One region of the Streptosporangium sp. OZ121 genome, then DNA from elsewhere that is predicted to be linked to it. Evidence: riboswitches for the same ligand, from Rfam matches in the RefSeq annotation. Region 1 holds a riboswitch; each other region holds the start of a gene.
What was found. A riboswitch is a leader RNA that binds a small molecule or an ion and turns the genes downstream of it on or off. The one in region 1 is predicted to bind cyclic di-AMP.
Positions count from the first base shown of each region.

Region 2: another riboswitch for cyclic di-AMP. It lies ahead of ACTOQ1_RS09870 (coiled-coil domain-containing protein); the one in region 1 lies ahead of ACTOQ1_RS13360 (CHAP domain-containing protein).
Region 3: another riboswitch for cyclic di-AMP. It lies ahead of ACTOQ1_RS19775 (C40 family peptidase); the one in region 1 lies ahead of ACTOQ1_RS13360 (CHAP domain-containing protein).

Region 1 is NZ_JBPXMC010000005.1:276,468-278,696, forward strand. Features, by position in the region: cyclic di-AMP (ydaO/yuaA leader) riboswitch at 632-770, shown strand; gene ACTOQ1_RS13360 (CHAP domain-containing protein) at 789-1,484, shown strand; gene ACTOQ1_RS13365 (ABC transporter substrate-binding protein) at 2,144-2,229, shown strand, end outside.
Region 2 is NZ_JBPXMC010000003.1:482,842-485,070, reverse strand. Features, by position in the region: gene galT (galactose-1-phosphate uridylyltransferase) at 1-577, shown strand, start outside; cyclic di-AMP (ydaO/yuaA leader) riboswitch at 650-786, shown strand; gene ACTOQ1_RS09870 (coiled-coil domain-containing protein) at 829-1,767, shown strand; gene ACTOQ1_RS09865 (RNA ligase RtcB family protein) at 2,078-2,229, shown strand, end outside.
Region 3 is NZ_JBPXMC010000010.1:79,044-81,272, reverse strand. Features, by position in the region: gene serA (phosphoglycerate dehydrogenase) at 1-55, shown strand, start outside; gene ACTOQ1_RS19775 (C40 family peptidase) at 555-1,163, opposite strand; cyclic di-AMP (ydaO/yuaA leader) riboswitch at 1,151-1,383, opposite strand; gene ACTOQ1_RS19770 (3-isopropylmalate dehydrogenase) at 1,524-2,229, shown strand, end outside.

The sequences.
Region 1 (2,229 bases):
GAAAGCGACTTCCTTTACCTCTCGCCTTTACCTTCGCGGGCGTCGAACCCCTCCGAGCGCGCGTTTCTTTACCCTTCGGGCGGCCAGGCCGGCCGGCGGCCTGATCGCGTCGCTCTCCCATCGCTCTGAGCTGCGGAAACCCCGTCAGGCGCGGGTCGAGGACCGCCGGATCCCGAGCGCCCTCTCCTGGCCTTCCATGGGAGAACCCCTACCATCCGAATACTTTTTACTATCGAACACATATTCGAACAGATGAGGGCACACCATCTCGGACCAGGGGGTTCACCCGCGCACCTCAGCACTCCCCGGCCGGCGGCTCGCAGGCGGGTCCGGAAACCCGGGATCGCCGCGGGGGCAGGGGATCCCGGCCTCGGTGGGGCGTTCCCCCACCCGCCGGAAGGAGGCGCGGCCGGCGCGGCCTCACCCCACCTCCCGGGCCGGGCGGCACCCCGCGACACCGACCCGATTCGGACGTATTCCCAAGTCAAGGCAATATGTCCTACTTGTAATCGTCTGTCCGTCTGGCGTACCTTCGTCCTATTCATGGCAATTGCCTAGGTCTATCCAGGTCTGTGCATTGCCGTCACATTGCCCGACCGTGTCCCACCTGGCGGAGACCTTCCGCCGTCGGTGAGCACGGCCGCCGAATCCGCGAGGTCTGCGGAACCGGGGAACCACGTTCCTGGGGTGAATCAGCGCACTCGTGCGCCGTAGGGCACTTCCCAGCCCGAACCCGTCAGCTAACCCGGTAGGCGGAATGGAAGCGAAGCAAGGAGTCGAACCCCCGTATGGCTAAGCATCGCCTCATCTCCACCCCCCGCGCGGCATGCGCCGTCCTGGGCGCCTGTGTCGCCCTGGCCACCGGCACCACCGGCGTCGCCCTGGCCGACGGCCACGGCGTCGTGAACGCACCCCCCGTCGACACCAAGGCCCAGGATTCCAAGGCCGCCAAGACCCCGCTCCAGATCGTGGCCGAGAGGCTTCCCAAGGTCTCCGCGGCGAAGGTCCTGGACATCGCCTCCAAGCAGATCGGCATCCGCGAGAACTCCCGGGGCGGCGGGACCAAGTTCCACTCCTGGTACATGTCGAGCCCTCGCGCCAAGGAGACCCTCGCCCGCGACGGCGGCAACACCGTGTACGACTACGCCAACGCCCCCTGGTGCGCGATGTTCGTCTCCTGGGTCGGCGAGATGGCCGGCATCCGCCCCACGATGGGCTGGGACGCCTACACCGTAGCCCACGCCAAGTGGTTCAAGGACAACGGGCACTGGGGCACCATCCCCACCCCCGGCGCCGTCGTCTACTTCGACTGGGCAGGCGGCAAGAGCATCGACGGCATCGACCACGTCGGCTTCGTGAAGAAGGACAACGGAGACGGCACGATCACCACGATCGAGGGCAACACCGGCAACGGCGACGTCGAACAGCGCGTCCGGCCGGTCTCCCAGGTCGTCGGCTACGGATACCCCGTCTACTCCGACTGACCCCGCGCCCGCCGCCCGCGCCCGCCGCCCCCCGGCGGCGCGGGCGTCCCGGCCCCCGCCGGTGAGCGGCTGCCCGGTCCACCCGCTCCCGGGGGCGGCGCTCGTTCGAGCGCCGCCCCCGGGAGCGTTCCGTGTCCTCGCCCGTCCCACCCCGGCGACGCTCGTCACAGCGCCCGGCCCCGCCCCGGAGACACTCGTCACAGCGCGCCTCTCCCACTTCCGGCCCGGCGGTCGCCTTCTCGAACCCCTTCCCCACGCCCGCCCCGGTGGTGACGGCACCAGCTCCCGCGGCCCTCGCCCGCGCCTGCCCTGACACTCCCTTGACAACCTTGCGCCGCCGCCACCGGGGACGCCCGCGATGCCCCCCTCCCCGCACGCACACGAAATGCCCCGACTGTATGCCCGTGAGATGGGAGCGCTCCCAATCGCCCTGATGAGGTTTTTGTCCATGTTCGACGCCGATAGTCCTGCCTAAAACGACCGGATGTAACGGTTGAGTTTCGGCATATTGACGTCCCGGTTGCCCATCGTCCACTCTTCGTGGGAGCGCTCCCAAAGCACATTGAGGAACGACCTCGTCGCGAGGACCGCGTTTGTCGGGGACCGGCCCGCGATGTCGCCTCCCAATGATTCGGGCGACCACCTGAGAGGGGTCCGTAATGTTGAACAACAAGCGGCACGGCAAGCTGGCCGCCGTCGCGGTCATGGCGGCCACCGCCCTGGCCATCACTTCGTGCAGTTCCAG
Region 2 (2,229 bases), on a different contig from region 1:
CTGCTTCGAGAACCGGGGAGCGGAGATCGGCATCACCCTGGCCCACCCGCACGGCCAGATCTACGCCTACCCCTACGTGACCCCGCGCACCAGGCTCACCCTCGGGGCGGCCGAGCGCCACCGGGAGCGGACCGGCGGCAACCTGTTCGCCGACGTCCTGGCCGCGGAGCGGGAGGCCGGTGTCCGGGTGGTGGGCTCGAACGAGCACTGGACGGCTTTCGTCCCGGCCGCGGCGCGCTGGCCGGTGGAGGTACACCTCTACCCGCACCGCCAGGTCCCCGACCTGGTCGCGCTGGAGGCCGAGGAGCGCGCGGCGTTCGGCCCCCTCTACACCGACGTGCTCCGCCGCCTCGACGGGCTGTTCGGCGTGCCCATGCCGTACATCGCGGCCTGGCACCAGGCGCCGGTCTCCACCGGCCGCGATCTGTCGTACGCGCACATGGAGCTGTTCAGCATCCGCCGCGCGCCGGACAAGCTGAAATACCTCGCCGGGTCGGAGTCGGCCATGGGCGCCTTCGTGAACGACGTGTCCCCCGAGGGAACAGCACAGCTTCTGCGCTCTGTCATCACGAACTGATTACCGCTTGGTCTCGTCTTGAGGTCGCATGACCTGCTGTTTACCACTACTATCCTTCCCACATCGGCTGTAAACGCTGATTTGCCTAATCCTGGGCGCCTCGCTCAGGAGCCGGGGAACCACCGCACCTGGGGTGAAACCACTTCGGTGGAAGGGCTTCCTCCAGCCCGAACCCGTCAGCTAACCCGGTAGGCGGAAGGAGAGGAGAGTTCGTGGCGGCCTCGTCCCCCACGTTCCGTCGGCATGCCGCTGTGGTCCTCTGTCTGAGCTCGATCGCGGCGTTCACCATCGGCACCCCCACCGCGGGAAGCGCGGAACCCAAGCCGACCGAGGCCAAACTCCGTGCCGACCTGGCCAAACTCGGCAAGAAACTCGACGGGCTGATCGAGACCTACGCGGCCAAGCGCGAGTCCCTCAAGAAGGCGCAGAAGGCCGAGGCCGTCGCCAAGCAGAACCTGGGCAAGGCCGAGGAGATCTATGTCGAGGCCAAGAGGCAGGTCGACTCCATCGTCCAGCTCCGATACCAGACCAGCAGCAGCGGAGGGCTGCCCGCGCTGATGTTCTCCGGCGACATGGGCGCCGCCGCGGTGATGGAACAGCTCACCGCCCAGCAGAGCGCCTACCTGGAGGGCTTCGCCGGCAGCCTCGAGCGCAGGAAGAAGGCGTCGGAGACGGCGTCCAGGCTCACCGACGAGATCCGCGACGAGGCCAAGGAGGTGGAGGGCCGGCGCGAGGAGGCCGAGGACGTGATCCGCGACGTCAAGGACAAGCTCGACCGGCTCGCCCCCACCGGTTCCGGCCGCCGCTCCGACGGCAGCTGGGCCCCGCAGCTGCCCACCGGCGCCGACAACATCACCGACCGCACCCGGATCATGCGCGACGCCGTCATGCGGCGCTTCAGCCTCCCGTACTCCGTCGGCTGCTACCGGGCCGCCAACGACGGCGGTGAGCACCCCCTGGGCCGCGCCTGCGACTTCATGATGAGCACCGGCGGCACGATGCCCTCGGCCGCCAACCTCGCGCTGGGCGACGAGATCGCCGCCTGGGCCCTCAAGAACAGGACCAGACTCGGCGTGAAGTACGTGATCTGGCGCCAGCGCATCAACCACGGCTCCGGCTGGCGCTTCATGTCGAACCGCGGCGGCATCACGGCCAACCACTTCGACCATCCGCACATCTCGATGTTCTGAGCAGCCGGGCCTCCGGCCTGCGGTGATGCCGTGTCGAGGGCATATCCAGGGCACCTGGCGGGTTTCCCGTTCGATGATCTTCGGCGGGCGCGCGACAGAAGATGAGGGCCGCGGCGACGCACACGCCGTGAGATGGCGGTGAGTGCAGGCACACGGGTCCGTACGGCCGAAAACCGTTTGCCTCGGGGGTGGGGCTCGGGGAACGTGGTGTTCATGACGCTCTGACGGACAGCACCCCGTTACTTCGAGATGCCACGGCGCCGACGCTTCCCGTAATGCTGTCAGCCCATACCCTTTTGAGAGAGCCTCCTTGTCTCAGCGACACTCCCGGCAGGAGTCCCCGCCGCCGTCCACCGCGGACGCGGGTCCGGCCACCGTCACCGTGTTCGCCTCCTCCACGAGCTGGATCGAGTCCGACGCCCTCGCGCAGTGCCACCAGGTGGCCGCACTCGACGGCATGAC
Region 3 (2,229 bases), on a different contig from region 1:
GATCGGCTCGGAGATCGGCGCCGACAGCGGCCGCTCGGTCGACCTGGCCGACTAGCCGTACCGCCGATGTGGCCGCCGCCCCGGAGACCGGGGCGGCGGCCACATTTCGTCTCAGCATGTGAGAAGTGTGTACGCCGGGCGAGACGGTTTTCCCGCGGCCGGGTAACCTGGAGTCAAATGCGCCAGGTTCTCGTAATTCCTACCTGCCGCGGCGAGGCCTGACAGGGGCGGGCCGGCGACTCGCCGCGGTGTCGTGGCGCGTGCCGGCTCCAAGCCCCCGCCGCCGGTCCGTGATCCGGACCCGCGACATCAGGCCTGGTCGGAGTCCCGACCGGAGTCTCGACCACCTTCCTTGCCGGTATGCGACCGAGACGAGATTCGCCATGTACGACATGTATCCCTGGAACCGTCCCGAGGAGACCGAGGACGAGGCCGTCGACGCGCTCCAGACCGCTCTGGACCGCAGGGACAACGGCGGTGCTCCCACCCGCTGAACCCGTTCTCTCCGCCGCCGGGGTCTCCACGGCCTCCCGGCGGTGATCCGCCGGCGTGTCTCATCCGCCGGTCACGGCTTCGGTCGCGAGCTCGACCCGCTTGGCCAGCTGAACCCCCTGCGGGTCGGGACGCACCGCGCCGACGAAGGATTCGCGGCGCCAGGAGTCGAGTTTCTCCTCCTTGACCACGTCGCCGGTCCGCGGGGCGTGAACCATGTAGCCGGGCTTTGTGATCATGCCGACGTGGCCGAGGCCGCTGAAGAAGGCCAGGTCACCGGGCTTGAGATTCTCCCAGGAGATCTTCTTGGAGAAGGCGGCGTACTGGTCGTTGGTGACGCGGGGGAGCTTGATCCCGGCTGCGCCGTAGGCGCGGAGCACCAGGCCTGAGCAGTCGAAGCCGCCGTGGCCGGTGCCGCCCCAGACGTAGGGCGTTCCGCGCTTGGACATGGCCCACTTCACGGCTTTCTGCCAGGCGGGCTTGACGGCCGTGGCCTTCAGCGCGTCCTTCAGCGCGGGGGTGTTGAGCGCGGCGGGCCCGGGGGCGGGGGGCGGGGATGCGGCCAGGGCGGCGGTCGAGGTCGCGCACACCGCGGCGCCGGCGACGATCATGGAGGCGGAGATGGACAGGACACGGGGGAGAACTGTGCCGGACAGGATGATTCCTTCCATAAGGCCGGCCGGGTGAGCTGTCGGGCTCGGGCGTGGAGGCCGCCCTACGGCGCGAGAACGCGCTGATTCGCCCCAAGGAATCCACCTGATGACGGCCGGGAACGCGCTCCGGGGGAGGAGCGGGGTGCCCGGGGTCCGGTAGATCCCGTAAAGAGTGGTTCCCCGGCTCCGTGCGGGCCCGGTAAGGGGATGGCCCGTACGGATTAGGCATTGACGTGAATGGGAGGACCATAACGAAACCTCACGAAACGGTCAATACCAAGCAAAGGCGGACAAAACGATCAGGGGTCCCGCCGGACGAGTGTGTCCGGAGGATGAGACCGGTGTTCGATCACCGAGACGGACCGGTAAGGTGCCTGCATGGATTCGCGTAACATTCGCCTGGCGGTCATCCCCGGGGACGGAATCGGAGTCGAGGTCGTCACCGAGGGGCTGAAGGTCCTCGAAGCGGTCGGCACGAAGGTGGAGACCACCACCTACGACCTCGGGGCCAAGCGCTACCACGAGACCGGCGAGACCCTGCCCGACCCGGTCCTCGACGAACTGCGCGGATACGACGCGATCCTGCTCGGCGCGGTCGGCGACCCCAGCGTGCCCCCGGGCGTCCTGGAGCGCGACCTGCTGCTCAAGCTCCGCTTCCAGCTCGACCACTACGTGAACCTCCGCCCGGTCAAGCTCTTCCCCGGCGTCGAGACGCCGCTGGGCAAGGCCCGTCCCGAGGACATCGACATGGTCGTCGTCCGCGAGGGCACCGAGGGCCCGTACGCCGGTGCGGGCGGCGTCATGCGCCGGGGCACGCCGCACGAGATCGCCACCCAGGAGTCGCTGAACACCGCCCACGGCGTCGAGCGCGTCGTGCGCTACGCCTTCGACAAGGCGCTGGGCCGCCCCCGCAGGAAGCTGACGCTGGTCCACAAGACCAACGTGCTCACCTACGCCGGCGACCTCTGGGCCCGCACCTTCGACCGCGTCGGCCTGGAGTATCCCGACGTCCAGACCGACTACTGCCACGTCGACGCGGCCTCGATGTTCTTCGTCAGCCAGCCGGAGCGCTTCGACGTGATCG